Regions from separate parts of the Streptomyces huasconensis genome, predicted to be linked through region 1. Evidence: riboswitches for the same ligand, from Rfam matches in the RefSeq annotation. Region 1 holds a riboswitch; each other region holds the start of a gene.

What was found. Region 1 has a riboswitch for cobalamin ahead of J2N69_RS02990 (ABC transporter substrate-binding protein). Riboswitches for the same ligand answer to the same signal wherever they lie in the genome.
Positions count from the first base shown of each region.
Region 2: another riboswitch for cobalamin. It lies ahead of J2N69_RS13300 (ABC transporter substrate-binding protein); the one in region 1 lies ahead of J2N69_RS02990 (ABC transporter substrate-binding protein).
Region 3: another riboswitch for cobalamin. It lies ahead of J2N69_RS09515 (ABC transporter substrate-binding protein); the one in region 1 lies ahead of J2N69_RS02990 (ABC transporter substrate-binding protein).
Region 4: another riboswitch for cobalamin. It lies ahead of J2N69_RS12940 (CbtB domain-containing protein); the one in region 1 lies ahead of J2N69_RS02990 (ABC transporter substrate-binding protein).

Region 1 covers NZ_CP086119.1:682,845-689,926, reverse strand. The annotation lists gene J2N69_RS03005 (ribosome-inactivating family protein) at 442-1,359, shown strand; gene J2N69_RS03000 (ABC transporter ATP-binding protein) at 1,460-2,254, opposite strand; gene J2N69_RS02995 (FecCD family ABC transporter permease) at 2,251-3,369, opposite strand; gene J2N69_RS02990 (ABC transporter substrate-binding protein) at 3,366-4,394, opposite strand; cobalamin riboswitch at 4,425-4,621, opposite strand; gene J2N69_RS02985 (class I SAM-dependent methyltransferase) at 4,665-5,414, opposite strand; gene J2N69_RS02980 (MFS transporter) at 5,421-6,623, opposite strand; gene J2N69_RS02975 (ATP-grasp domain-containing protein) at 6,646-7,082, opposite strand, start outside.
Region 2 covers NZ_CP086119.1:2,946,997-2,954,078, reverse strand. The annotation lists gene J2N69_RS13325 (nicotinate phosphoribosyltransferase) at 1-492, opposite strand, end outside; gene clpS (ATP-dependent Clp protease adapter ClpS) at 571-885, shown strand; gene J2N69_RS13315 (DUF2017 domain-containing protein) at 914-1,519, shown strand; gene J2N69_RS13310 (amino acid permease) at 1,892-3,385, shown strand; gene J2N69_RS13305 (M67 family metallopeptidase) at 3,472-3,894, shown strand; cobalamin riboswitch at 3,897-4,017, shown strand; gene J2N69_RS13300 (ABC transporter substrate-binding protein) at 4,063-5,022, shown strand; gene J2N69_RS13295 (FecCD family ABC transporter permease) at 5,100-6,116, shown strand; gene J2N69_RS13290 (ABC transporter ATP-binding protein) at 6,113-6,886, shown strand; gene J2N69_RS36515 (putative leader peptide) at 6,956-7,057, shown strand.
Region 3 covers NZ_CP086119.1:2,110,163-2,117,244, reverse strand. The annotation lists gene J2N69_RS09535 (alpha/beta hydrolase family protein) at 1-449, shown strand, start outside; gene J2N69_RS09530 (HAD family hydrolase) at 453-1,586, opposite strand; gene J2N69_RS09525 (helix-turn-helix domain-containing protein) at 1,828-2,691, shown strand; gene J2N69_RS09520 (VOC family protein) at 2,727-3,167, shown strand; cobalamin riboswitch at 3,175-3,359, shown strand; gene J2N69_RS09515 (ABC transporter substrate-binding protein) at 3,444-4,454, shown strand; gene J2N69_RS09510 (FecCD family ABC transporter permease) at 4,523-5,482, shown strand; gene J2N69_RS09505 (ABC transporter ATP-binding protein) at 5,479-6,318, shown strand; gene J2N69_RS09500 (hypothetical protein) at 6,319-6,684, opposite strand; gene J2N69_RS09495 (hypothetical protein) at 6,699-6,911, opposite strand; gene J2N69_RS09490 (peptide deformylase) at 6,979-7,082, shown strand, end outside.
Region 4 covers NZ_CP086119.1:2,883,766-2,890,847, reverse strand. The annotation lists gene J2N69_RS12975 (hypothetical protein) at 1-270, shown strand, start outside; gene J2N69_RS12970 (DUF6879 family protein) at 230-751, shown strand; gene J2N69_RS12965 (helix-turn-helix domain-containing protein) at 759-1,622, shown strand; gene J2N69_RS12960 (DUF397 domain-containing protein) at 1,615-1,800, shown strand; gene J2N69_RS12955 (hypothetical protein) at 2,031-2,579, shown strand; gene J2N69_RS12950 (class F sortase) at 2,596-3,261, shown strand; gene J2N69_RS12945 (CbtA family protein) at 3,482-4,270, opposite strand; gene J2N69_RS12940 (CbtB domain-containing protein) at 4,294-4,515, opposite strand; cobalamin riboswitch at 4,551-4,692, opposite strand; gene J2N69_RS12935 (glycoside hydrolase family 6 protein) at 4,797-5,831, shown strand; gene glxA (radical copper oxidase GlxA) at 5,918-7,082, opposite strand, start outside.

The DNA of each region.
Region 1 (7,082 bases):
CCCCACAGGTGCGGAAAACGCCCTCCCATGCGCCGAAGCACACCGGAACATCACATCGAGCCGCCCGTCACCGGGCAGCCGCGTGGAAAACGCCCAGGTCAAGCCCTGGCATATTCCAACCGGCCCGACAAGCGGGGCCCGAGGCTCCGCACGGTCGCCCATTCGTGAAGATGCTGCGAAGAGGCCGCCACGCACGGCTGGGACGCCATCTGGTGCGCCCGCGAACGCCTCAGGGCGCGATACGCGCTGCCGCGTCCGTAGCGGGCCATCGGGCAGCTGACCCGAATACACGCACGGACCAGTCGGCATGCACTGCGCGACAACAGCCCACCACAAAACACGTGCATGGTGAAACCACATGCGAGGGGGACCTGCGGAGCCTCGGTGTCGTCGCGCCGCACCCGCCCCCGCGCGACCCGAACGGACTGAAGAGGAAACGCCGTGCTCAAAAGGACTGGTTTCGCACTGGTTTCGATCACCGCCGCGACCGCACTGCTGGCCCCGTCGGCCGCCACCGCCTCGGCGACGACCGGCCCGGACGGAAGGGCCACGGCGGTCGCCCGAGGGGTCCAGCCCGCGGCCAAGAGCAGCATGGCGGCCCAGCAGAGCTGGCCCGTCATCGACTGGGACATCACGAACATCACCGCGGGCCGGGGCGAGCACGCGACGCGCTACTGGAACCTGATCGACGCACTGCACCAGAACAGCTACGGCGACGCGACCAACACCGGCAGCGGGCTGGTCCAGCAGACCACTCGCAACACCAATCGGCTGATCGAGGTGCGGGTACGGAACGAAGGACGTGACCTCGTCTCCGTCTACCTGTGGGCCGACAACCTCTATGTCGCGGGTTTCTACTCGCCCGGCGCGGGCATCCACTGGGCCTTCCAGGACGGCCGCCAGCAGCAGTTCCAGCAGGACCTGGGCGTGCCGGTGCGGTTCATGCCCCGCAACGGCAGCTATCTCAGTCTCAACGGCGGTACCTCGCGCGAGAACCTCTACCTCGGGTCCACCAACATCTTCAACGCGCTCTACGACCTGCACAACGTCCGCGAGTGGAACGAGACGCGCGTGGACCGGGGCATGCTCATGGCCATCACCATCTTCTCGGAAGCCGCCCGCTTCGGCCCGATCTTCAACCGCGTCTACGGCAACATCAACGGCTTCACCAACTACCAACTGAGCCGTGACTACGCCGACATGGAGAACCAGTGGGGCGCCCTGTCCCGAGCCGCCCACAGCTGGCGCCAGGGCCGCCCGGCGACGGTCCGCCTGATCGGCAACAACGTCACGAGCTTCGACAGGCTGCGCCAGGTGGTCGGCTTCGTGGAACTGCACGGCTCGGAAGCGCTGCTCTAGGGCGTGGTCCGCGTGCTCGATGGCCACCGGCAGATCCGCGACGTGCGGTGCCAGGCGCTGTCGCAGATCCTCGAACCGCTCGGGCCATCGGGGATCGTGGTCACCGATCAGGATCACGTGACTCGGCGGGCAGGAAGGTCACCTGCGGCGCGCCTGTGCGGGGGTGGACGGTGACCTCGCTCGCGACCCCGTACACCTCCTCCAACAGCCGCGGGGTGAGGACCTCCGCGGGCGCCCCCGAGGCGGTGACCCTGCCGTCGCGCAGGACGTAGAGGCGGTCGCAGTAGTACGCGGCCAGGTTGAGGTCGTGCAGGGCGACCAGGACCGTGGTCGGCAGTTTTCGCAGGGTGCCGAGGACCTGCAGCTGGTGTCGGACGTCGAGGTGGTTGGTGGGCTCGTCCAGGACGAGGAGGGACGGCTGTTGGGCGAGGGCGCGGGCGATGAGCACCCGCTGGCGTTCGCCGCCGGAGAGCCGGTCGAAGGGGCGGTCGGCCAGGCCGGTGGCGTCCACGGAGGCGAGCGCCGTTTGGATCAGGGCCGCGTCCTCGGCGGTGTCCCCGTCGAGCAGTCGTTTGTGCGGGGTGCGGCCCATCGCGACGACCTCCCGCACCGAGAGGTCGAAGCCGGCGCCCGACTCCTGCACGACGGCCGCCACCGTACGGGCGAGCTGTCGCACCGGCAGGGACCAGGCGTCGGTGCCGTCGACGCTGACCCGGCCGGTTTCGGGGCGCAGGACGCGGTAGACGGCGCGCAGCAGGCTGGACTTGCCGCTGCCGTTGGGGCCGACGAGGCCGATGACCTCGCCCGGACGGGCGGTCAGGGAGACGTCCTCGACCAGCCGATGGGCGCCGGCGGTGAGTGTGATGCCGGTGATGACGAGTTCGGTGGCGGTCATGCTGTGCCTCGCTCGTCGGTCCGGCGGGCGCTTCGGCGCATGAGCCACAGGAAGAACGGGCCGCCGCACAGGGCCGTGAGCACGCCGACGGGTATCTCCAGGGGTGCGGCGACGATGCGGGCGGCGATGTCCGCCCAGATGAGGAAGACCGCGCCGCCGAGCGCGGCCGTCGGCAGGACGCGGCGGTGGTCGCCGCCGACGAGGAGCCGGACGGTGTGCGGCAGCATCAGGCCGACGAATCCGATGGGACCGGCCGCGGCGACCAGGACGCCGGTCACCAAGGACAGCAGGACGAACATCCGCGCGCGGAACCGGGCCACGTCCAGGCCCATCGTCGTCGCGGCCTCCTCGCCGGCCAGCAGCAGGTTCAGGTTGCGGGCCTGCGCCATGAGGACCCCGGTGCCGAGGAGCAGGGCGGCGCTGGGGAGCCAGAGGGTGTCCCAGCTGACCCCGCCGAGGCCGCCGAGGGTCCAGGCGAGGACGGCGCGGGCTTCGTTGCCCCGGTCGGTGGTGAGGAGCAGCAGGTCGAGTACGGCGGTGAGGACGGCGGCGATGGCGACACCGGCGAGGACCAGCCGCGTGGAGGTGATCCGGCCGCCGGTGCGGGCGGTGGCGTAGACGAGGAGAAGGGCACCCAGCGCGCCGGCGAACGCGGCGACCGACAGGGACACGGGGCCGAAGAGGGTCACCCCGAACACGATCACCGTCACGGCGCCGAGCGAGGCGCCGGAGGAGACGCCGAGCAGGTAGGGCTCGGCGAGCGGGTTGCGGATCAGGGCCTGCAGTGCGGTGCCGACCACGGCGAGGCCCGCGCCGGCCACCGCGCCGAGGAGCACCCGAGGCGCGCGGACGTCCAGCACGATGGTCTCGCGCGCGCGGGACCAGCCCGGCTCCGCCCCGTCGGCGCCCAGCGCCTGCGTGACGATGCCCCACACCTGGCCGGGCGGCACCTGGACGGAGCCGATGGCAAGGCCCGCCATGACGGAGAGCACGAGGAGGACGGTCAGGGCGGTGAGGGTGACGACGAGGCCCGGGCCTGTTCTGCGAACGTCCCTTTGGCCTCCTCTTACGGTCCGCTCGGCGCCGGTTCCCGTGTCGGTGGCGGAGGCCGTCACCCGAAGCTCTTGGGGTGGATGCCGCGGGCCAGGTCCTCCACCGCGTACGCGGAGCGCACGCCGACCAGGGTGGCGGTCAGGGGCAGCACGACGAACCGCTTGTTCCTGATGGCGGGCACGTCCTTGAGAGCGGGCTGCGCGAGCAGGAATTCCTTCTTCTGCTCGATGCTGCCGGCGCCGGCGTAGTCGTAGATCGCGATGACCTCAGGCTTGCGCTCGACGACTTGTTCCCAGGAGACGTCACCGAAGACGTCGTCGAGGTCGGCGAAGACGTTCTTGCCCCCGGCAAGCCGGATCAGTTCGGTGCCGAGGCTCTTGCCACCGGCGGTGAAGGCGGTCTTGTCGCCGCTGTCGTAAACGAAGACGGGCACGTCGGGCTCGTCCGCGACGGTCTTCGCGGCCTTGTCGACCCGGGCCTTCAGGTCGGACACCAGCTGGTCCGCCCGGTCGGACACGCCGAAGATCTTTCCGACGGTGCGGATCTCCTCATACGTGTCGTCCATCGTCACCCGCTTCTTTCCGCAGTACTCGCGGTTGAGGTGGGTGTCGATGCCCGCGTCCCGGAACGCCTTGCGGGAGCGGCCCTCCTTCTCGTCGAAGGCGCTGCCGTAGCCGCCGTAGACGAGGTCGGGTTCCTTGTCCAGGACGGTTTCGAACGACGGCTCCTTCTTGGCCAGTTCCGGAAGGGACGCGAAGTCCTTCGCCAGTTCGGGCAGGACGGCGGAGTCCGGGAAGGCGGTGCCGGCCATGCGGTCCTTCAGGCCGAGGGAGAGCATCAGCTCGGCCGGGTGCTGGTGGATGGTGACGACGCGGGACGGCGGCTTGTCATACGTCGTCTTCACGCCGCAGTTGTCGATGGTGACGGGAAAGCCCGCCGCCCGGGAAGCCGTTGCCTTCCCGTTCCGGGCGGTGTCCTGCGACGAGCCGCATCCGGCGGCCAGCAAGGCCGCGCACAGGGCGAGGGCCGCGGTGCAGCGGGCCCCGCGCTTGCGGACAGGGGTGAACAACGGGGGACGGGTGTGCACGTGAAGCCTCCTGGGGAGTCCGCGCTCCTCGGATCGGGCCCGCGACAGGCCAGTGTCCTGACTCCCGGATCGACGCTCCCCTTGCCTTCCCGCGTGGCGCGCAGTGGCATGCCGAAGGGTGCACTCCCCGGTCACAGTGGCGGGACCGTGCCGGATTCGCACCGGCTTCCTGTTCCCCGTCGCGGTGATGACCTGGTGATCCTACGATCTGCCGGGCGCCGCTCAAAAGGGCGTGCGGGCCCCTTCGCACGCCCCCCCCCCGGGCCTCGCTCACTCCTCCCGGACCGCCCGCAGCACCAGGCGCTCGGCGTCCTGGTCGTAGGGGCGGGCGTCGAACCCGCCGAACACCTCCACCCGGCCGAACCCCGCCTCCTCCACCATGTGCCGCAACTCCACCGCGCTGTACACGAACCACACCAGGGTGGCCCGCGTCACCCGCTCGCCGCGGACCAGAACCCAGTCGCTGCGCAGCCGCGCCCAGTCGTCCAGCACGGTGTCGGTCTGCACCAGCAGGTCATCGCCTCGCTGGACCACCTTCGGCGGAGTGACCTTGCGGGCCAGCAGCTCCTTTCCGGCGAGGTCCAGGACGAGGGTGCCTCCGGGCGCCAGGGAGGTGTACATGGTGCGCAGCATGCGCGCGTTGTCGGCGGGGTCCTCGAAGTACCCGAAGGAGGTGAACATGTTGAGGACGACATCGAAGGCGCCCGGTGGCTCGTAGTCGCGTGCGTCGGCCCGCACGTATGTGACCCGCACCCCGGAGTCGGCCGTGTGTTTGCGCGCCCGGTCCAGCATGGCCGGGCTCAGGTCCACCCCGGTGACGTCGTGGCCGCAGCGTGCGAGCGGGACCGTGAACACGCCGGTGCCGCAGCACAGGTCCAGCACCCTGGCACCGGTGGGAAAGGAGAGCAGGGGAGAGGTCGCCAGCAGTTCCTCGGCCTGCGCGTGGCGCTGCTCGGAGAAGAGGAAGTCGTGGAACTCGGTCCAGAAGTCATCGTCCTGGAAGCCGCCCGTTCGTGCCATGCGGTCTCAGTGCTCCTTCGTCGTCGTCATCATGCGGGTGGGGTGTCTCGCCGGGCGCTCGCGCAGCGTCAGCAGGAGCAGAAGCAGGGGCAGCAGTACGCACTGTGCGGCGGCCAGGAGCCAGAACCAGCCGGTGTTCCCCGCCTGTTCGGTGAGCCCGTACACCTGTCCGCCGAGCACTCCGCTCGCGCAGGCGCCGAGCCCCGCGGCCAGCCGCTGCTGGCCGAAGACCACGGCGTCCGAGCGTGAGCTGCGGTGCAGCGCCTCCAGGTCGTTCTTGAGGAACAGGACGATGTCGCCCAGGGTGATCAGCGCCCCGCCCGCCAGCAGCGCGGGCCGGGTGCCGATCGCGAGGACGGCCAGCCCGGCGGCCAGACCCGTGAAGCCGACCGCGAGGGCCGTCGCGTAGGGCATGCGCCGGATCAGGCCGGACGCGAGGGGCTGTACGACGATGACCAGCGTGAAGCAGAGCAGCAGGACCAGGCTGTAGAACGTGCTGGTGGCCCGCTCGACGGCGTACACCGCCAGGAAGTGCTGGAAGTGGAAGTAGAGGTAGAAGGCGAGCGCGTTGGCGGCGAACGGCAAGGCCGCCACCCCGGCCAGCAGCCCCTGCCCGGCCGGCTGCCCGCCTGACTCCCCGGCCCCCGCCGCCGGGAGCCGCGCGTGGCCCGCGGCGACCAGGACGAACAGAGCGGTGACGGACACGAACAGCCAGCCGGGCGAGGACAGCACGAACGGCCCGGCGACCAGCGGCCCCACCGCCATGCCCGCGTTGAGGGCGGCATTGCCCGCGGCCAGGAACGCCGGACGGCGCTCGTCGTCCACGCCGTGCACGAGGTACGCCTTGTTGGCGGGCAGATACAGCGCGGCGCCGCAGCACGTCAGCACCAGCGCCCCGACAGCCAACGGCGGCCAGCGCAAGGCCAACAGGAGGCCGACGAATCCGGCGGTGCGGATGATCAGAGCCCACAGCATCGTGCGGCGCAGCCCGATCCGGTCCGCCAGGGCCCCGCCTACGATCCCTCCGGAGAACTGCACGAGGGACGCCGCGGCCAGCACGACACCCACCGCGCCGAGCCCCATCCCGAGCCGCTCGTGCAGGAACACCGACATGAACGGCAGGACCATGAAGCTGCCGAGAGGGATCAGGAACGAGCTGAGCAGCAGGAAACGCAGCGGCCCGTCGAGCGGGAACAGCGTGGCCCGCACGCCTTCCCCGCCTGGTACGCGTTCACCCACCGGACGCCTCGCGGTCGGGGGCCCCGGGCGGCGGAAGCGGCTCGGTGAGCACCCGTACGGCGTTGGCGGCGGCCACCGCGTGGTGCGTGGCCAGTTCGGCGGTCTCGGCCTCCGCGTAGACGATGCCCGCGTAACCGCGGCTGTCGGCCAGGTGCTCGATCGCGTCGCCGACAGACCTGACCGGGTACCAGGCCGGCGACCCCGGCATGTCGGTCAGGCGGTCCAGCCCGGCGACGCCGGTGAACACCCCGGGCGCGGCCGGGTAGCCCAGTACGAAGGCGACGGCCGGGCCCCCGGGCAGTTCCGCGTCCATCAGGCGGGGACGGCGGCCCAGCGCCGTCTCGATCATCGCCTCGTACACGTTGACACCGAGCGCCCGGCACATGCCCTCGCCGACCAGGGCGCCACCGATCCGGGGGTTGATCTCGA
Region 2 (7,082 bases), 2.3 Mb from region 1:
CTCGATCAGCGGACGGTCCCCGGCGGCCGAGGACATCCGGGAGGCGGCGGCCGCGATCGCCGAGTCGTGGTTGAGGATGGAGAGGATCACCGTCTCCAGGAGCACGCACTCCGCGAAGGACCCCTCGACCCGCAGGATCGGCGAGCCCGGGAAGTAGACCTCGCCCTCCGGATAGCCCCAGATGTCGCCGCTGAAGCGGTAGCGGGACAGCCACTCCAAGGTGGGCTCGTCGACGATGCCGCGCTCGCGCAGGAAGCCGAGGACGCCGGCGTCGAAGCGGAAGTTCTCGACGGCGTCCAGGACCCGGCCGGTGCCGGCCACGACGCCGTAGCGCCGCCCCTCGGGCAGTCTGCGGGTGAAGACCTCGAAGACCGAACGGCGCTCGCCCGTACCGGCTTTCAGCGCCGCCTGGAGCATCGTCAGCTCGTACTGGTCCGTGAAGAGGGCCGTCGAGGGAACGTCCACCGGCAGGCCAAGGTCCGCTGTGTTCATGCGAAGGATGCTACCCGCATCTCGTCACTCTGACGATTTCCGGGCCCGTTTGTGCGCCTGCCCCCTGGGAGTGGCAGCATGGGACAGGTGAGTACGGCTCCCGCAGAGATCACCCGCCCGGCCTCGGACGAGGAGGCGTTCGTCGTCCCCGAGCCGGACGTCCCCTGGATCACGCTCGTGCACAACGACCCGGTCAACCTCATGAGCTACGTGACGTACGTCTTCCAGTCGTACTTCGGCTACTCCAAGGAGAAGGCCACCAAGCTCATGATGGACGTGCACCAGAAGGGCCGCGCGGTCGTCTCCACCGGCAGCCGCGAGGAGATGGAGCGCGACGTACAGGCCATGCACGGATACGGGCTGTGGGCCACCCTCCAGCAGGACCGCAAGTAGCGGCGGACCGGAAGCAGCGACGCATCTGATGCCAGGACAATTCGAAGCGATCCCCGGGGGCGGCGCCGCCGTCACGCTCGACGAGGTCGAGATCTCGATCATCCGTTCCCTCGCCGTGCAGCTCCTGGAGCTGATCGGTCCGGGCCCGGGCGGCGAGCCCTCCGACGACCCCCTCGCGGAGCTGTTCGCCGAGGGCCCGAGCGAGCCGCCCGCCGACCCGGTGATGCAGCGCCTGCTGCCGGACGCGTACGGCGGGCCCGGCAGCGAGACCGGGGACGTCGGACGCGACGAGGAACTGCGGGCGTATTCGGCCGAGTTCCGCCGCTTCACGGAGAATGACCTGAGGGCCAAGAAGCGGGACGACGCGCTGGTCGTGATCCGTTCGCTCGACGCGATGGCGTCCTCCGGCGAGGGCGGAGCTGTCCTGAAACTGTCGGTGGAGGAGTCGCGGCACTGGCTCGGCGCCCTCAACGACCTCCGGCTCGCGATCGGCACCCGCCTGGAGGTCACCGACGAGAAGGACGCCGATCTGCTCTACCGGCTCCCCGACTCCGACCCCCGCAAGCCGATGGTGATGGCCTACCTCTGGCTGGGCGGACTGCAGGAGACGCTGGTCGGGACGTTGCTGGACTGAGCCGGACCGAAATCCGGTGCATAGGGCAGCGAAATTTGCTGTACTGGACACCTTCCGTTCACGTGGCCGGTGCTTCGCTCAGCGGACGCTCAAATCCGGATAACGATCCCGTCACTTCATTGCCCGAGTTTGCGGCACGAAGAGACCTTTGTCCGCTTCTTCCTGTGGTGTGCGTCACAGGTGGCTGATTCCCTCACTGTTGCCGCCGTGATAAATCTTCACGACCGCTCGGTGACGCCACCCATGTCACCGAGGGCGCTCGGGCCGGCAGACCGCCGGTAGCACTCCATATACATCCGGGGGGATCAGGACCTGATCCGCAGCCATCAACGCGAGACGCGGGCGCGGATCAGCATGGAGAAAGGCGTCACCATGACCTCAGTGCAGGTCGAAGAGCAGCACGACGGGCACGACGGCAATGGTGCCGTGCAGGCCGCGGGCGGCCCGTCCGGCGAGGGCGAGGGCTACCAGCGCGGTCTGGGAGCCCGGCAGATCCAGATGATCGCGATCGGCGGTGCCATCGGCACCGGCCTGTTCCTCGGCGCGGGCAAGGCCATCCACAAGGCCGGCCCCAGCCTCATCCTGGCGTACGCCATCGCGGGCCTCGTCATCTTCTTCATCATGCGGGCACTCGGCGAGCTGCTCATGTACCGCGCCGTGTCGGGCTCCTTCTCGGAGTACGCACGCGAGTTCATGGGCCCGTTCTTCGGATTCGTGACCGGCTGGACGTACTGGCTCTTCTGGGTCGTCACCGGCATCACCGAAGTCACAGCGGCCGCCCAGTACATGCAGTACTGGACACACGACTCGTTCCCACAATGGGCATACGCCCTTGTCTTCACGGTCATCCTGTACGGCGCGAACCTCATCTCCGTGAAGCTCTTCGGTGAGCTGGAGTTCTGGTTCTCGATGGTCAAGGTCACCGCCATCATCGGCATGATCCTGATCTGCGTCGGCATCCTCACCATCGGCTTCTCCGACGCCGGGGACACCGCGACCGTGGCCCACCTGTGGAACCAGGGCGGTTTCTTCCCGAACGGCATCAGCTCCACGCTGATGACGCTCCAGATCGTGATGTTCGCCTTCCTCGCCGTCGAGCTGGTCGGCGTCACCGCGGGCGAGTCCAAGGACCCGAAGACCGTTCTGCCCAAGGCCATCAACACCGTGCCGTGGCGCATCGCCGTCTTCTACGTCGGCGCGCTGATCATGATCCTGTCGGTCGTGCCGTGGACGCACTTCCAGCCCGGTGTCTCGCCGTTCGTCGCCGCCTTCGAGAAGATGGGTCTGGGCGTCGGTGCCGCGATCGTGAACTTCGTGGTCCTCACCGCCGCGCTCTCCTCCTGCAACTCCGGCATGTACTCCACCGGCCGCATGCTGCGCGACCTGGCGCTCAACGGCCAGGGCCCGAAGCTCTTCACCAAGCTCACGAAGAACGGCCTACCGCTGTTGGGCACCACGTTCTCCGCCGCGTTCATGCTGGTCGGCGTCTGGATCAACTACCAGTGGCCGGGCGAGGCGTTCAACTACGTCGTCTCCTTCGCCACCATCTCCGGCATGTGGGCCTGGATCATGATCCTGGCCTGCCAGATCCGCTACCGCCGCAAGGCCGACCGCGGCGAGCTGCCGCAGTCCACCTTCCGGGCCCCGGGCGCCCCGTACACCAGCTGGTTCGCCCTGCTGTTCATCGGCATGGTCATCGTGATGATGGGTGTCGACAAGGACGCGCGGATCTCGCTGTACGCCGCCCCGGTCTGGGCCGCGATCCTCGGGGTCACCTACCTGGTCCTCAAGAGCCGCAACCCGCAGGCCGCCGCGTTCAACAAGCGCAAGATCGGCGCGGACAGCGTCTCCGTCACCAAGGACTGACCTCTCCGCAGAGGCCGCTGTCCAGCATTCGGGCCCGCCCGTACCACACTTCGGTACGGCGCGGGCCCTCTGCTTATCCTGGCGCCATGCTGACCATCACCCAGGCCCTCCACGACCAGATCGTCGCGCACGCGCGCCAGGACCACCCCGACGAGGCGTGCGGCGTGGTCGCGGGCCCGGCGGGCACCGGCCGCCCCGAGCGGTTCATCCCGATGCTGAACGCCGCGCGCTCGCCCACGTTCTACGAGTTCGACTCGGGCGACCTGCTCAAGCTCTACCGCGAGATGGACGACCGCGACGAGGAGCCGGTGGTCATCTACCACTCGCACACCGCGACCGAGGCCTACCCCTCCCGCACCGACATCACGTACGCCAACGAACCCGGCGCCCACTACGTCCTGGTCTCCACCGCGGACACCGACGACGCGGGCCCCTTCCAGTTCCGCTCGTTCCGGATCGTGGACGGCGAGGTCACCGAGGAAGACGTAAAGGTCGTACAGGCATACTGAGCTTTACCCATGAGGCGGCAGGACCCAGGAAGCCGGTGCGAGCCCGGCACGGTCCCGCCACTGTGACCCCACCCCCACTCCGGGGCGGGGGAGTCAGGAACTGACCTGCCGCCTTTGCTCCACACAACGCAGGGGACGCGGAAATCCCCTGGAGGAGGCAGTTCAGCCATGTCCCGCGCCCTACGCGTGCTCACCGCCGCGGCCCTGCTCGCCCCGCTCGCCGCCTGCGGCTCGTCCGGCTCCGGTGACGCCAAGCCCGCCGCCAAGGCCCCGGGCTTCCCGTACACCGTCACCAACTGCGGCGTGAAGACCACGTACGAGGCGCCGCCGAAGCGCGCCGTCACCATGAACCAGCACGTCACCGAAGTGATGCTGGAACTCGGCCTCAAGGACCGCCTGGCCGGCACCGCCTACCTCGACGACAAGGTCCTGCCGAAGTACGAGAAGGCGTACAAGTCCGTCCCCGTGCTCGCCAAGGAGTACCCCTCCTACGAGAAGCTGCTCGCCGCCAATCCCGACTTCGTCTACGGCGGCTACGCCAGCGCCTTCCTCGCGGGCGACGGCCGCAGCCGCTCGGCCCTCGCCAAGTCCGGGATCAAGAGCCGCCTCAACGTCGAGGGCTGCGCGAAGCGGGCGATCACCATGGACGACGTGTACCGCGAGGTGCGGGAGGTCGGCGCCACCTTCGGGGTGCGCGAGCGCGCCGAGAAGTGGGTGAGCGGGGCCAAGCGCGAACTGGCCGCCACCGCCGAGAAGTCGAAGAGCGACAAACCGGTCTCCGTCTTCGTCTACGACAGCGGCGACAAGACCGCGTTCACGGCGGGCGGCCGCGGCATCGGCAACGACATCATCGAGCGCGCGGGCGGCCGCAACGTCTTCGCCGACGTCGACAAGTCCTTCAGCGACGCGTCCTGGGAGAAGGTCGTCGAGCGCCGCCCCGAGGTCATCCTCATCCTCGACTACGGCGCCACGACCGTCGCCCAGAAGAAGAAGCGCCTCCTCGACGACCCGGCCCTCGCGGACGTCCCCGCCGTCAAGAACGAGCGCTTCGCGGTGCTGCGGCTGTCGGACGTGGTCACCGGGGTACGGGCACCGGAGGCGGTGAGGAAGCTGGCGGGCCAGCTGTGACCTCCCTTGCTGAGCCTGTCCGGCGTTTGAGGACGAGCCCGAAGGGCGATAGACGGGGGTCGAAGGGGCGCCGCCTCTTGATCCTGACGGCACTCACCGCGGCCCTCGCGGCAGCGACTGTCGCCGGCCTCGCCCTGGGCTCCGTCCGCATCCCGCCCGGCCAGGTCCTGGAGATCCTCACCGGCCGGGCGGAACCCTCCCCGTTCCGCACCATCGTGCTGGACGTCCGCCTCCCCAGGGTCCTGCTCGGCGCGGCCGTCGGCGCCGGCCTTGCCGTCATCGGCACCGTCCTCCAGGCCCTGGTCCGCAACCCCCTCGCCGACCCGTTCCTCCTCGGCGTCTCCTCGGGCGCCTCCGTGGGCGCCGTCAGCGCGATCGTGCTCGGCGGGATCTTCGGCCTGGGCACCGCCCTCAGCACCACCGTCACGATCCCCGCCGCGTCCTTCGTCGGCGCGCTGATCTCCCTGGTGCTGGTCTACGCCCTGGCCAGAGGCGGCGGCGGAGGCTTCGCCACCGGGCGCCTGATCCTCGCCGGGGTCGCCGTCTCGTACATCCTCACCGCCCTCACCAGCCTCATCCTCGTCACCGCCGACAGCGCCGACCACCTCAAGGAAGTCCTGTACTGGACGCTCGGCGGCCTCGGCAGCGCCCGCTGGGACATGCTCGCCCTGCCCTGCGCCGTCCTCGCCGTGGGCACCGCGCTCCTGGTGGCGCTCGCCCGCCCGCTGGACCTGCTGCTCGTCGGCGAGGAGGGCGCCACCGTCCTCGGCCTGGACACCGCCCGCTTCCGCGCCGCCGTCTTCGTCCTCGCCTCGCTCCTGACCGGCGTCCTCGTCGCGTACAGCGGCGCCATCGGCTTCGTCGGCCTGATGGTGCCGCACGCCGCCCGCATGCTGGTCGGCGCCGCACACCGCGCGCTGCTCCCGGTGGTGGCGCTGATGGGCGCGGTCTTCCTGGTCGCCGCCGACCTCGCCGCGCGCACGGTCGCCGCGCCGCAGGACATCCCCGTCGGCGTCCTCACGGCGCTGACCGGCGGCCCGTTCTTCCTGTGGCTGCTGCACAGGAGCCGTACGCACGAAGGGGCGCCCGCGTGAAGCTGTGCACCGAGGACCTCGGCTACACCACCCCCGGCGGCGCCCGCCTGCTCGACGGCGTCTCACTGACCGTCGCCGACGGCGAGACGGTCGGCATCGTCGGGCCCAACGGCAGCGGCAAGACGACCCTGCTGCGCTGCGTCTACGGCGCGCTCACCCCGACCGAGGGCCGCGTCCTCCTCGACGGGGACGACCTGACGGCGCTCGGCGCCAAGGCCCGCTCGCGGCGCGTCGCCACCGTGCCGCAGGACGGGCAGGCCGGCTTCGACCTCACCGTGCGGCAGGTCGTCGCCATGGGCCGCTCCCCGCACAAACGCTTCTGGGAGGGCGACACCGCGCGGGACGAGGAGCTGGTGGCGGCCGCCCTGACGCGCGTCGGCGCCGAGGGCCTCGCCGACCGCTCCTTCACCGCGCTCTCCGGCGGCGAACGCCAACGCGCGCTGGTGGCACGGGCGTTGGTGCAGCAGCCCACGGTCCTCGTCCTCGACGAGCCGACCAACCACCTCGACATCCGCTACCAGCTGGAGATCCTCTCCCTGGTCGGCGGCCTCGGCACCACCAATCTCCTCGCCCTGCACGACCTCAATCTCGCGGCGTACTACTGCGACCGCCTGCACGTCCTGCGGGACGGCGAGCTGATCACCTCCGGCACCCCCGAGGAGGTCCTGACCAGCGACCTCCTCGCCGAGGTGTACGGCGTGACGGCGGAGGTCGCCGTGCACCCCGCGACCGGGGCGCCGACGGTCACGTACCTCCCCGCATCCAGGTGATGGACGGAAAGCGTCCACCATCTGAGATCACATTCCAGGACCCGGACCGGGAATCGATACGATGAGCGCATGGTTTCCCACGACGTGAGCGACAAGATGCCGGGCATGCTGCTCGTGGCGCGTCTGCACGTCGACCTGTGCAGGCTCAGCAGCGCCATCTGTTCGCGCTGACCCCTGCCGCCGCACGGCCAGCGAC
Region 3 (7,082 bases), 1.4 Mb from region 1:
GCCCGCTGCGCGCCCCCGGTCTCCTCCTCGGCGAGGTGCTGATCGCCGCGACGGCGACCGCGCTCGGCCGCTGGCCCGGCGCCCGCCTCGGCTTCGGCGGCAACCAGCCCAAGGGCGTCATGCGGGACTGGGCCCACCAGGGGCTCACCGGCCGCTACGCCGCCAAGGGCTCCGCGCGCGACTACGAAGCGGCCCTGGCCGCCCTGGAGCTGCCCGTCCTCGCGGTCTCCGTCGAGCACGACACCCTCGCCCCCGCCTCCGCCCTCGACCACCTGCTCGGCAAGGTCCCCCGGGCCCGGCTCACCAGGCGCCACTACACGGCGCGTGAGGCGGGCGCCCGCCTCGACCACTTCGCCTGGACCAGGGCGGGCGGGCCGCTCGCCAAGCAGGTGGCGGCGTGGGCGACGGCCGAGGAGCGCCCGGGGCGGGGCCGGGCGGCCCGCGGCTAGCGGTTAGCGGATCTGCTCGGGGGTGACCGTCAGCCACCGCTTGTCGGCGGTCACCTGCTGGCCCAGCTCGCGCTGCCGCTCGGCGTTCTTCCGCTTCATCCCGTCGAGCTGCTTCATGTACGCGTCCTTGCGGTTGACCCAGACCCGTACCCCGCCGTGCTCCACGTCCGCCGAGTGGAACAGCATCGGACCGTCGCTGACCGGGGTGTCACCGGCGACGAGGATCGGCTTCTTCCACTCGTCGATGTACGTGTTGATCGCCGCGGGCTTGCCCTCGTACCAGGTCAGCGGTGCCCACAGGTGCGGCGTCAGCTCGCGTCCGGCGAGCTTCGCGCGGTCCTTCTCGCCGAAGCGGCCCTCGGCGATCTCCTTGCGGGAGCTGGTGACCTCGCCGGTCTCGCGGTCCTTCAGCTGCATCGACACCCCGATGACGTTCCGCGGCCGCACGCCGTAGCCGTACTTCGGGTCGGCGAGGACCATGCGCACCAGGTCCTCGCCGGCCGCGCTGACCACGTACACCTCGATGCCGTGCGCCCGCAGCGTCTTGTAGAGCTGCCGCATGCCGTTCGACAGCTCGGGCGGCTTCACCTCGGTCCTGGTGACCTTCCCGTCCTCGTAGTACTCAGCGGGGATCGGCTTCTTGTACGCCAGCAGCTCGTCGACGTACCCCTTCAGCTCCTTCAGCGTGAACCCGGAGAAGATCTGCGCGGCCCACGGATAGCAGACCTGGTCGTCCACCTCGCACAGCCGGTTGTAGTAGCTGTAGAGGCTCTCCTTGTGCGTGGCCGTGTCCTTGAACGGGACGACCTTCAGGGAGGGGTCCATGGTCGTGCGGGTCAGCACGCCCTTCATCTCCAGGAAGGGCAGCAGCGACTCCTCCAGGTCGTTGCGGTACGAGGTGTTGTCCGCGTCGAAGACGGCGTACGCGCCCTTGTGGTCGTTGGCGGCGATGACCTTGCCGAGCTTCCTCGCGACCGGCTTCGGCCAGTGCGACAGCTCGCGGGCGGTGGCGGCCGAGCCGTCCGCCGCCGTCGCCTCGCCCGCGGGCCACAGCGCGCCGCCCGCGAGGACGGCGGCGACGAGCGCCCCCGCGCCACCGACGATGAAGGCCCGCCTGTTCTTGGCTCGTACTGCCATGTTTCCCGTGTCCCGCCGTTCCTGAGTGCGATGTGCGGCCCCGTCCGGAGCGGCGCGCCATGCTATGGGCGATGCCACGCGATTCCCATGATCGAAGTCACCGGGCGGGGAGGGCATGGGGCGGGTGGTGAGGGGTAGCGGAGAGGGCCCCGCGTCGCCGGGGGCGTACCGGGCGGTCGCGAGGTGGGCGGGCCGCGCATCGGGCGATCGCGAGGTGGGCGGGCCGCGCATACTGGGACGCATGGGCACCCGTGAGTTCGTGCGGGCCGTTCCCCGGCTCGACGGCATGGTCGTCTCCGCGGTCGGCTACCGCACCGCGGGGCAGCAGCCCGCCCTGCACCGCGGCCTCCCCTCGCCGTACCTGACGGTGATCTTCTCGCTGGACGGGGCCATCGCCACCGGCGGCACGCCCGCCCAGGCGACCGGCGCCGACGCGGTCCGCACCGACATCGTCGTGGGCGGCCTGCACCAGAGCCCCGCCTACGTCCGCCAGCCCGAGCACGAGGCAGGCATCCAGCTCGCCGTGCACCCGCTGGCCGCCCGCACGCTCCTCGGCCTGCCCGCCGCCGAACTGGCCGGACAGCTCGTCACCGCGGGCACCGACGTCTTCGGCGCCCGCGCCGCAGAGGTCCGGGAGCGGCTCTGTGCCCTGGACACCTGGGAGGACCGCTTCGCCGCCCTCGCCGCCTACCTGCGGCAGCGCGCGGACCGGCCCGCCGGAGCCGTGCGCCCCGAGGTCGCCGAGGCCTGGGCCTGGTTCGCCCGGCACCGCGGCGCTGGCACCCTCGGCGGCCTGTCCCGGCACGTCGCCCTCAGCGAGCGCCGCCTGACCGCCCTCTTCCGCGCCGAGACCGGGCTGAGCCCCAAGCAGGCCGCGCGCCTGATGCGCTTCCAGCACGCCAAGAGCGCCGTGACCCGCGCCGTCGCGGCGGGCGGCCCGCCCGACCTCGCCCGGGTCGCCGCCGACACGGGCTACTACGACCACTCCCACCTCGTACGGGACTTCCGGCAGTACACGGGGGTGAGCCCCACCGGCTGGCTGGCCGAGGAGTGCCGGAATATCCAAGCCGGGGCGCACGGCGACGGCGAAGAGTGGAAGCCATGAACACCACACCTGACACCACCGACACCACTGACGGCATGTCCGAGGCCCCGCGGCACGAGCCGCTCACCGCCCCCGCCCCCACGATCTGGCCGGCCCTCCAGGCACAGGACGCCCCCGCCCTCATCGACTTCCTCGTCGACACCGTCGGCTTCCTGCGTACGGCCGTCTACGAGGACGGCGGCCGGATCGCCCACGCCCAGCTCGACTGGCCCGAGGGAGGCGGCGTCATGCTCGGCTCGTACGACCCGCAGAGCGCCACCGCCGCCTGCGGGAAGCCCGGCACCGCCGGCGCCTACGTCGTCACCGACCGGGTGGACGACCTGTACGAGCGCCTCCGCGCGGCCGGCGTGAAGATCACCACGGAGATCGAGGACAAGCCGTACGGCAGTCGCGAGTTCGGCATCCAGGACCCGGAGGGAAACCGCTGGTCCTTCGGCACCTACCGGGGGGAGCCCAGGCCGGGGCAGGGCCGGTGAGGGCGCGTGATAACTTGCGCAAGCCAGTCAAACCCACACCTGGGCCAGGGAATCCGGTGCGAATCCGGAACTGACGCGCAGCGGTGAGGGGGACGGGCGGGGCCACGGCCACTGGGCGTCTTCGGACGTCTGGGAAGGCGCCCCGCCCGGCCGATCCCGAGTCCGAAGACCTGCTGGCGCCTCCGCTCGCACACCGGGCGGCGGAGGTCGTGACGCAGACCAGGCTCCGCGTATGAGCCGTGAGACTCAAGGGATCGCGTGTCCTCGACAGCCCGTATGTCCGCCGCCCTCTGTACCGCACTGCTCGCGCTCACCGCGTGCGGGGGCGGCGCCGCGCAGAAGTCCGAGGGCAGGAGCGCCGACGGCTACCCCGTCACGGTCGCCTCCTGCGGCAAGGAGGCCACGGTCCAGGCCCCGCCGCAGCGCGCCGTCTCCCTCGACCAGGGCTCCACGGAGATCCTGCTCTCCCTCGGCCTCGCCGACCGCATGGCGGGCACCGGCACCTGGACCGACCCGGTCCTGAAGAACCTGGAGAAGGAGAACGCCAAGGTCGAGCGGCTCGCCGACCGCTACCCCTCCCTGGAGAAGGTCCTCTCCAAGGAACCGGACTTCGTCAGCGCCTCCTTCCTCTACACCGTCGGCAAGGGCGGCGTCGCCGACCGCACGAAGTTCACCGAACTCGGCGTGCCCGTCTACGTCTCGCCCACCGACTGCGCGGGCAAGGACAACGACGGCGGCGGCGACGGCAAGCGCGTCAAGACCCTCACCATGGACACCGTCTACGGCGAAGTACGCGACCTCGCCAAGGTGTTCGGCGTCGAGAAGCGCGGCGAGAAGCTGATCGCGGACCTGAAGAGCCGCGTCACGAAGGCCACGAAGGACATCGAGGCCTCCGACGCGACGCTCCTGTACTGGTTCGCCAACTCCGACGCCCCGTACATGGCGGGCTGCTGCGGCGCCCCCGGCATCATCACCCGCGCGCTCGGCGCGCAGAACGTCTTCGACGACACCCGCGAGGAGTGGCCCCAGATCAACTGGGAGACCGTCGCCGACCGCGACCCCGACGTCCTCGTCATCGGCGACCTCACCCGCAAGTCGCAGTCCGCGGAGAGCGCGGCGGCGAAGATCAAGTTCCTGGAGTCCAACCCGGCGACCAAGAACCTCACCGCCGTGAAGAAGAAGCGCTACATCCTCCTCAGCGGTCAGGCCATGAACCCCACGATCCGCACGGTCGACGGCATCGAGCAAGTGGCCGCCGGGCTGCGGAAGTTCGGACTGGCGAAGTGAGCCCGGCCGCCCCCGCCGCCCGGCAGGGGCTGCTGTGGCTGGCCGGCGGCGCCGCGCTCGTCCTCTCGATGGCGGTCGCCGTCACCATCGGCCCCGCCGACATCTCCGTCCCCGACGTGTTCTCGGCCCTCGCCGCGCACCTCGGCTGGGGCGAGGCAGGGCTGACCCCCCTCCGGGACGGCATCGTCTGGAACCTGCGGCTGCCCCGCACCCTGCTCGCCGCCGTCTGCGGCGCGGGCCTCGCGGTCTGCGGCGCCGTCATGCAGTCCCTGCTCCGCAACCCCCTCGCCGACCCCTTCGTCCTCGGGGTCTCCTCCGGGGCGTCGACCGGGGCGGTCGCGGTCGTCGTCCTCGGCGTCGGCGGGGGAGCGCTGTCGATCTCGGCGGGCGCCTTCGTGGGCGCGCTCTGCTCCTTCGCGCTCGTCCTCCTGCTGAGCCACACGCTCGGCGGCACGACGGACCGCGTCGTCCTGTCGGGCGTCGCGGCGATGCAGCTCTTCTCCGCCCTGACGTCATTCGTCATCCTCACCGCGGGCGACGCGGAGACCACCCGCGGCGTGCTGTTCTGGCTGCTCGGCTCGCTCAGCGGGGCGGGGTGGACGGACGTAGGGCTGTGCGCGGCCGTCCTCGCCGCGGTCCTGCTCGTCTGCCTCGGTCACGCCCGTACACTCGACGCCTTCGCGTTCGGCCAGGAGGCGGCGGCGACACTCGGCGTACGGGTGGCCCGCACCCGCCTCGTCCTGCTCTGCGCGACGGCGCTGCTGACCGCCGTCCTGGTCAGCTCGGCGGGCGCCATCGGCTTCGTCGGCCTGGTCCTGCCGCACGCGGCCCGCGCCTTCACCGGCTCGGGTCACGCCCGGCTGCTCCCGGTCACGGCGCTGACCGGTGCGGTCTTCCTGGTCTGGGTGGACACCCTGGCCCGCACGGCCCTGGACCCGCAGGAGGTCCCGGTGGGCGTCGTGACGTCGCTCATCGGCGTACCGGCGTTCGTGGTGGTGCTGTACCGGACACGGGGGGCGACGACATGACGTACGGAACCACGGCTGCGGCCGAGGCGGGACTGCGCGCCGACCGGGTCACCCGGGCGGCCGGCGGCCGGCTCATCGTCGACGGGGTCAGCCTCGCCCCGCCACCCGGTGCCACCGTGGGCCTCCTCGGCCCCAACGGCTCCGGCAAGTCCACACTCCTGCGCATCCTGGCGGGCGTCCTGGCCCCCGCCTCGGGGGTGGTCACCCTGGACGGCAACCCGCTCGCCGCCACACCGCGCCGCGCGGTGGCACGCCGTATCGCGGTGGTAGAACAACACGCCACCACCCAGACCGAGTTGACCGTACGAGACGTCGTACGGCTCGGCCGCATCCCGCACCGCCGCGCCTGGTCGGCCCCCACGCCCCACGACGAGCAGGCGGTACGCGAGGCCTTGGCCCGCACCGGCCTCACCGAACGCGCCGCCCAGTCCTGGCACACCCTCTCCGGCGGCGAACGCCAACGCGTCCAGATAGCCCGCGCCCTGGCCCAGGAACCCCGCGAACTCCTCCTGGACGAACCCACCAACCACCTCGACATCCAGCACCAGCTGGATCTGCTCTCCCTGGTCGCCGACCTCCCCGTCACCAGCGTGATCGCCCTGCACGACCTCAACCTGGCGGCGATGTTCTGCGACCACGTACTGATCCTCAAGGAGGGCACGGCGTACGCGGCGGGCACACCGGCGGAGGTGATCACGGAGAAGCTGATCGCCGAGGTCTACGGCGTCCGCGCGGTGGTGACCCCGGGCGACCCCACCCCGACCGGCGGCCCGCCGGTCCCGTCGGTCCGCTTTCTGCGGGGCCCGGTGGCCATCCATCCGGGACGGCGCCGGTAGTCAGCCCAGCGACTTCTCGATGGCCTCGAAAATGTCCGCGTCAGTCTCCTGCTGCCAGGTCGGAAGGTCAGGCCAGTCGGCCACATACCCCGGCTTCGGCTCATCGAAATGCCTGAACATCTGGGCTGTCCAGCATGTGGCGACGAAGCGGCTCTTCTGCTCCCGCGACAGCCGGGCCGTGGTGCCTCCGCTGATCTCCACGAAGTGGCGGACCTGCTCGTACACGGAGCCCGCCGCCTCACGCTCCCACTGTGGGGTGTCGTCCCAGGGCGTGACGTAGCCGGCCTTCGGCTCTCCCGGAAAGTGCTGGCGAACTCCCGTGATCCAGGCTTCCCGGAACAGTCGTGCACCCTCGGTCTGCGACATGCCTACCCCTCTCGTCACGGCGCGCTCAGAGCGGCGATCTCGACCCCCAGCTCCGCCACGCGTGGGTCGCGGCCCAAAGAACCGAACTCGTCGCACAGGGCCTGGAGTCTACGGGCGACATACCCGGACCCGGAGGCTCGGGCCAGGCGGAGAGCCTCTTCGCCGTACGCCAGGACCTGCTCGGCGTCCCGCCGCTTGGCGCCGATGGCAGCCAGGTCGGTGAGCACCGCCGCACGCCGACGGTACGAGTGGCCCGAAAACACCTCAGAAGAGACTCAGTCCACCTCGAGAGAAATGCAGGTGATCGACGTGCGCCCCAACCAGCAGATGCGAGACCTCGGCATCGTCCAACACGGCGCCGGCATCCTCGTCGAACCGGCCCGCGCCTTCGACCTGCC
Region 4 (7,082 bases), 2.2 Mb from region 1:
GTGGAGGTCCCCGCCGAGCTGTTCGAGCACCTGGGGAAGGACGGTCTTCCCTCTGGACAGTTCATGCGTTTTGAGGACCCGCTCATGGTCCTCACACCGAGTGGTACGTACGTTGTGCAGGGCCAGGAGGTGACCGATCCCGAGGCCCTGGCCCAGATGTCGATTCCGGACTACGAGACAGTGGTCGAGGTCTCCAAGGCCGCGATCACAGCCCTACTGGAGGAACCACGTGGAGCTGATCTCCAGCGCCGAGCGCAACCGGCTCATTGAGGCTGTCGCGCACGATGCCTTCCATCTGGAGCTGAGGGACGACTACTCAGTGCCATTGGAGGACGGGCCGTACGAGAAGTGGCTCGCGGGAGTGGTCGACAACGCCTTCATGGACTCGTGGCTGACGATGGTCCGAGGGCTCACCCAGGAGGGCAAGACGGTGCGGCGGGTCCGCGTGGTGACTGAGCCGCACACTCCGTACATCCGCTGGGAGCACGAGGGAACTCCGCTCAACGAAGAAGTCGGCGAGCAGATCCGATGGTTGCCGCGCCACAAGTTGCCCGAGGGCCTGGTCTTTCCGGTCGAAGGCAACGACTGGTGGCTCTTCGACGACAAGCTCCTGGCAGTCGGGCACTTCGACGCGAACGGAAGGGTCCTCGGTTCCGAAGTGATCGACGATCCCGAGACGGTCGCCGAATGCGTCCGTGTCCGGGACCTCCTCTGGGACTCTGCAATCCAGCACTCCGAGTACAAGCCCTGACCGAGCAGTGAACAACCAGGCACAGGAGACCCGCGAGGCGTTGGGCGCCCGGCTGCGTGGATTCCGCAAGGACGCGGGGTTCACCAGCGGCCGGGCCTTCGCTGCTGTCACCGGTTGGCAGGAGTCGAAGGTCTCTCGCATCGAGAACGGCAAGCAGAACGCGAGTGAGGACGACATCCGGGTCTGGTGCGAGAAGACCGGCCGCTCGGCCGAGATCTCGGACCTGGTCGCCACCGTCCGACACATAGACGAACTGTGGATGGAGTGGCGCCGGCAGCTCCAGGAAGGCACTGAGAACCGCCAGAAGAAGTCCCTGCCGCTCTATCGGAAGACGAAGGTGTTCAGGATCTGGGACCCTTCCACGATCTGGGGCACCATCCAAACCTCCGACTACGCGGAAGTCATCTTCGAACAGGTGTCGAACTTCTATGAATCGCCGGCTGACACGGAGGCTGCCGTGGCCAAGCGCCTTGAACGACAGTCGTACCTCTATAAGGGTGATCGGATCTTCAACGTGCTCCTTGGTGAGCAGGCCCTCTACTCGAACCACGGCGGGTCGGGGGTCATGAGGGCGCAACTCGACCGACTGATAGCGGTGATGGCGCTACCTCGACTCAGCCTGGGCATCGTCCCACGGTCGGCCCCCCTCGAACTCTGGATCGGACATGCCTTCTCGATGTTCGACGACAAGCTCGTGATGGTGGAGACCTACTCCGCGGAGATGTCAGTGACGCAGCCGCGGGAAGTCGAGCAATACCGGAAGGCATTCGAGTTTCACCGACGGTCCGCCGTCTACGGGCAGCCCGCGAGGGAGCTGATCCTAAAGGCCATCCAGCATTTTGAGCGCATGGGAAGGAGAAACCGTGAATGAAGAGCCGAATTGGCACACAAGTAGCTACACGAAGTCGGATACATGCGTCGAAGTCGCCGATAACCTCCCGAAGAAGGTTCTGGTTCGGGACTCCAAGCGCCGACAGGGGGCATTTCTGGACGTCCCGGACTCCTCCTGGGCCGATTTCGTCGAGTTCAGCAAGGATTTCCAGGTGTAGGCAGGTGCGTCCTGACCCCCTCTCTCGGGCGTGGGTCAGGTCCGGAACACAAAGGTATTACCCCCGTATTGTGTGTGCCTGTAATTGTTCATTCATGCGCGGGTGGTGCTCACCGGCCTGACGTCCCGGCGTCGACCGGGTCTGAACCACCCGCACGGCCCCCCGTTTGACCGCTGCCGGGATGCGGGGAGCGGGGCAGGGCGTGAACCTCGTAGGACAGGAGGTTCACGATGCGTATATGTTCCCTCGCTCCTCGTGCGGCCGGGGTGGCGGCTCTCATAGCGGTCGCCCTGCCCGGTGGGGTGGCCGCGGCCCACGAGGACGGTTCCGTGGACGCCACCGTCACCCCCGCGAGCGCGGCGCCCGGCGCCTCCGTGGAGGTGCGTGTGAGCGGCTGCGAGGGCGCCACCGGATCGGCCGGCGCCGGTGCCTTCGAGGGGGAGGCGAAGCTCACCGGGCGGGGCGGCGACGATCTCCACGGCACCGCCACCATCCGCAAGGGCGTCACCGGGTCCTACGAACTCACCGTCATCTGCGACGGCCACCCCCACCAGGGCGTCGGCACCGTCCGCGTGATCCAGCGCAACGCCCAGCCGAGCGCCCCGGTGCGCGCCGGTGGCGGCGGCACCGCCCGCCTCACCTCGGCGGTGTCCCCGGAGGCCGACGGCGCCGACGAGGCGGGACCCGGCACCCGGCACGCCGTGATCGGCCTCATCCTCGCCGGGGTCGCGGCGGTCGCCGTGGCGTTCCGCAGCGTCCGCCGGCGCCGCTCCGAGTGACGGGCGGGACGTGAGCGTGTCCGGCGGCGAACGCCCGTCCGGGTCCGGACGCCTGCTGACCGGCGTCGCCTGGGCGATCCTCCTCGTGGGCCTCGCGCTGTGGGGCAGCGGCGTCGCGAACCTCCCCGGTGGCCTCTCCGGGCCCGCGACCGGCGACGTGGCGGCGGTCGGCCGCCCCCACGCCGTCGAACTGCCGCCCGCCCACGAGCCGTTGGCGCCCGCCCGGCCCCTGCGGGTCGAGGTGCCGTCCCTCAAGGTCGGCGCCCCGGTGACCGCCCGCGGCCTGGACGCGCGCGGCGCGATCGACCCGCCGCCGTTCGCCCAGGGGGACACCGTCGGCTGGTACGGCGGCGGCACCCGCCCCGGCGCCCCCGGCGCGGCCCTCTTCGTCGGCCACGTCGACACCGAGACGGACCCCGCGGTCTTCTACGACCTCAGCGCGGCGCGCCCCGGCGAGAAGATCGACGTGACCCGCGACGACGGCACCGTCGCCCGGTTCACGATCGACGACGTCCAGGTGGTCACCAGCGACCGCTTCGACGCGCGGAAGGCCTACGGCCCCCATGAGGAGGGCCGCGCCGAACTGCGCCTGATCACCTGCGGCGGCACCTTCGACCGGGCCACGCGCGCCTACACGGCGAACGTGATCGTCTCGGCGTACCTCACGGGCGTACGCCGCTAGGGCCTGTCTGACAATTCCCGTCTGCCTCGCGACGCCATGCACGCTCCCCCGAGCTCTTCGAGCAGGGGGTGCCCCCACTCGCCGCACCGGGCGCAGAGCCAAGTACATCCAGTACGAGGCCCTACGCCCGGCACGCCGAGAGCACGCACCTGACGCCGCGAGGCCGCCCTCCGGGCGACGACGGGAATTGTCAGACAGGCCCTGGGGGCGGCCCGTAGCGCTAGGCGGCCTGCCGCCCGGCCAGTGCCGGGGCCGGAGCCGTCGTCGCGGCACCTCTGGCCGCGCGCACGCCGAGACCGCCGAAGACCGCCGCGAACACCGCCCACAGCAGGGCGTGCGAGGCCAGCGACAGCATGCGGAAGTCCCACAGCAGCGACGCGTCGACCGGCACCGGGTCGGGGTTGCCCGGCAGCAGGAAGAGCGCCGCGAGGACGGCGACCGCGGTGAGGGCCGTCGCGATGTGCCGCACCGGTTCGGGGCGCGCGGCGAGGCGCACGTACACCTGGCGCACCAGGAACATGCCGAGCACGCCGATGACGACAGCCGCGAGCCAGAGCGCCTGGCGGTCGCCGACGGTGCCCGCGTCGCCGACGCCCGGCGGGTTCGCCGGATAGCGCAGCCCGGGCAGGAGCGAGACCGCGAGGAAGGCCGCCGCGGAGAAGGCCAGCGCGCGCGGCCACGGCAGGGCGCGCGGATCGCGCCGGTGCACCGCGGCGTACGCGACGGCGAACAGCACGCCGACGGCCAGGCCCGCGACGACCGCGGTGACGACGAGACCGCCGTGCTGGGTGGAGCGGCTGAACAGCTCTTCGTGGTGCTGGACGGCCTGGGCCGCGCCGTGCGCGTGCTCCTCGGCGGCCGCCCGCTTCTCCTCGGCGCGGATCGCGCGGTCCATCAACGGCTCGGCGAGCAGCAGGGAGAAGAGGCCGGCCGTGAGACCCGCCGCTCCGCCCGCGGCCAGACCGCGTCCGAGCAGGGGAAGTACAGGGGAGGAAGGTGCTGAGGGCATGGTGCTGATGTCCGTCCGCCCGGTCAGTGGCACGGGGCACCGAAGAGGTGCCGGCCGTCGTGCGCGAACTCGTGGAGGTAGTCGCCGGTCGCCGAGATCAGCGAGCCGTTGTCCATGAAGACGGCGTAGAGCGCGATGAGCGCGACGACCGCGGCGGCCGAGGCGATCAGCCAGTCACGGGTCCGCGTCACGGCGGCCTGGCTCGCCGTGGTGTCGGTGTGCGGAGCTGCGGAGTGCAGGGACATACCGGGTGGGCCTCCTTCTGGGGTTTCCACGCCCCATGGCAGGAGGACGACGGGTCAGTTCCTGACTTCCGCGTACGAGCGTGCGTACGCGGTCACAGTGGCGGGACCGTCCCGGATTCGCACCGGGTTCCTGGCGACCGTCGCCTCGATGTATGGACTTGTCGTCACGGAGAGTCCCAGCGCGTCGCGTCCCTGTCAACACCCGTCCCTGTCGACACCCGCTGGCCGGAGGTGCGCTGTGTCAGGATGGGGATACGGACAGTGCACCCGAGGGGGAGTGTATGTACCGAAACGACACCGGCCGCGGACGTCGTTCCGTGGCCAGGGGGGTGAGGACGGGGGTGGTGCTCGCGGGGGCCGCGCTGCTCCTGTCCGCGTGCTCCTCCTCCGGTGGCGACCCGGGGGAGAACGCGTCGGGGCCGCCCGCGGAGCAGCAGCCCAGGAGCAAGAACCCGTACTGGGTCAACCCGGAGGGGAACGCGGCCAGGCAGGTCACCGCGTACGAGAAGGACGGCGAGCGGGACGACGCCGAGCTGATCCGGAGAATCGCCCGCCGGCCGGTCGCCGAGTGGCTCGTCCCGGAGAACGCCGAGGACCAGGCGCGCGGCTTCACCGAGGCCGCCGAGAAGGCCGGCCGGGACGCCCTGCTGGTCCTCTACAACATCCCGCACCGCGACTGCGGCCAGTACTCGGGCGGCGGCGCGGCCGACGGCGACGCCTACCGCGCGTTCGTCGACGAGGTCGCCCGGGGCATCGGCGACCGGCGCGCCACGGTGATCCTGGAGCCGGACGCCGTACTGCACATGGTCGACAACTGCACGCCGGAACAGTTCCACGAGGAGCGCTACGACCTCCTCGGCGGCGCCATCGAGAAACTCACGTCCCTGAAGAACACGAAGGTGTACCTCGACGCGGGCAACGCGGGCTGGCAGAACCCCGACTCGCTCTGGGAGCCCCTGAAGCGGTCCGGCGTCGAGCGGGCCGACGGCTTCTCGGTGAACGTCGCCAACTTTCAGACCACCGAGGCCAGTACGGAGTACGGCAAGAAGCTCTCGGCGAAGATCGGCGGCAAGCCGTTCGTCATCGACACCGGGCGCAACGGCAACGGCCCTTACGACAAGGGCAAGGACCCGTGGTGCAACCCGCCGGGGCGGGCGCTCGGCGAGGAGCCGACGACGGAGACGGGCGATCCGCTCGTCGACGCCTACCTGTGGATCAAGCGGCCGGGGGAGTCCGACGGGACGTGCCGGGGCGGCCCCAAGGCGGGCGAGTGGTGGCCGGAGTACGCACTCGGCCTCGCAAAAAACGCCGGCTGAGGGGAGCGCCCCGTAAGGGGCGCGGGGAACTGCGCGCTCAGCCCAGGAAAAGCCGCAGTTCCCCACGCACCCGCCCGATTTGACCTCTACGGCACGCGAACCCACCGAGCCCGGCTCGGAGTCCCCTGATCATCCGTGACGAAAAGCATGTACCACCCGGACTCCACCAGACTCCGATTCCTCGGAACCGTCACGGAAACCGCCCCTTTGGACGTCTTCAAGTCCAGCGCGATCGACGTCTGGTCGATATCCGTGACATGAGTAGACGCACTCGGCCGAATCAAGCGGGCCGTCTTGATGGAGGACGCGTGCCGCGTCGGAAACGTACCGGACTCCCCTCGCTCGATCGTCTCAGGCCCCCGGCCAAGGCCCGGCCGCGCACCGCGGTAGAGGTACGGCGGCGTGTAGATCTCGATGCGCTGCTCGAAGACGCCCGGCTTGGTGTCGGCCTCGTCGGCGAAGAGCGGGTCCGAGCCGAAGAACATCACGCGGCCGTCGGGCAGCAGGACCGACCCGGAGTGGTAGTTGCGGCCGACCAGCGGGTCGGCGACCCTGCGCATCTCCCCGGTCCTCGCGTCGTAGATCCGCGCCTGGCGGATGTCGGAGTCGCCGCGCCCGCGGTAGTCCTGCGAGCCGCCGGAGATCAGGACGGTGTCGTCCGGCAGCGTCGAGATCTGCGGGTAGCGCGTGCCCTTCTCCAGGGAGGGCCCGTCGACGAACCGCGGCTCGTCCGCCGTCAGGTCCACGACGCGGGTCTTCTCGCTGGACCGCTTGGACTCGCCGACACCGCCGCCGCCGACCACCATGTACTTCTGGTCCTGGGCGGGCGGCAGCTCGACCGTGCCGGAGGTCTCCAGGAGATGCTGGTCGCTCAGGCCCGGGACGCCCTTCCATGTGTTGGTCCGCAGGTCCCAGATGCCCGGCTTGCGGCCGACGTCGGCGGGGCCGTACCCCGCGTTGGAACCGGAGTAGAAGAGCCTGCCGTCGGTCATCTGGAAGATCGCCGGGTACGTCGGGAACTGCCGGACGCCCTTGGTGTACGTCCACTTCCTGGTTCTCGGGTCGTACACCTCGTTCTTGCCCGGCACCAGCTGGCCGATCTCGTCCAGGCCCGAGGTGGAGAGGATGCGGCCGTCGGTCAGTGTGGTCAGCGTGGGGTACCAGCGGGCCTCGTTCATCGGGTCGACCTTGATGTACCGCTCGGCGACCGGGTCGAACTCGAAGGCGTCCTTGATCCCCTGGAAGTCCTTC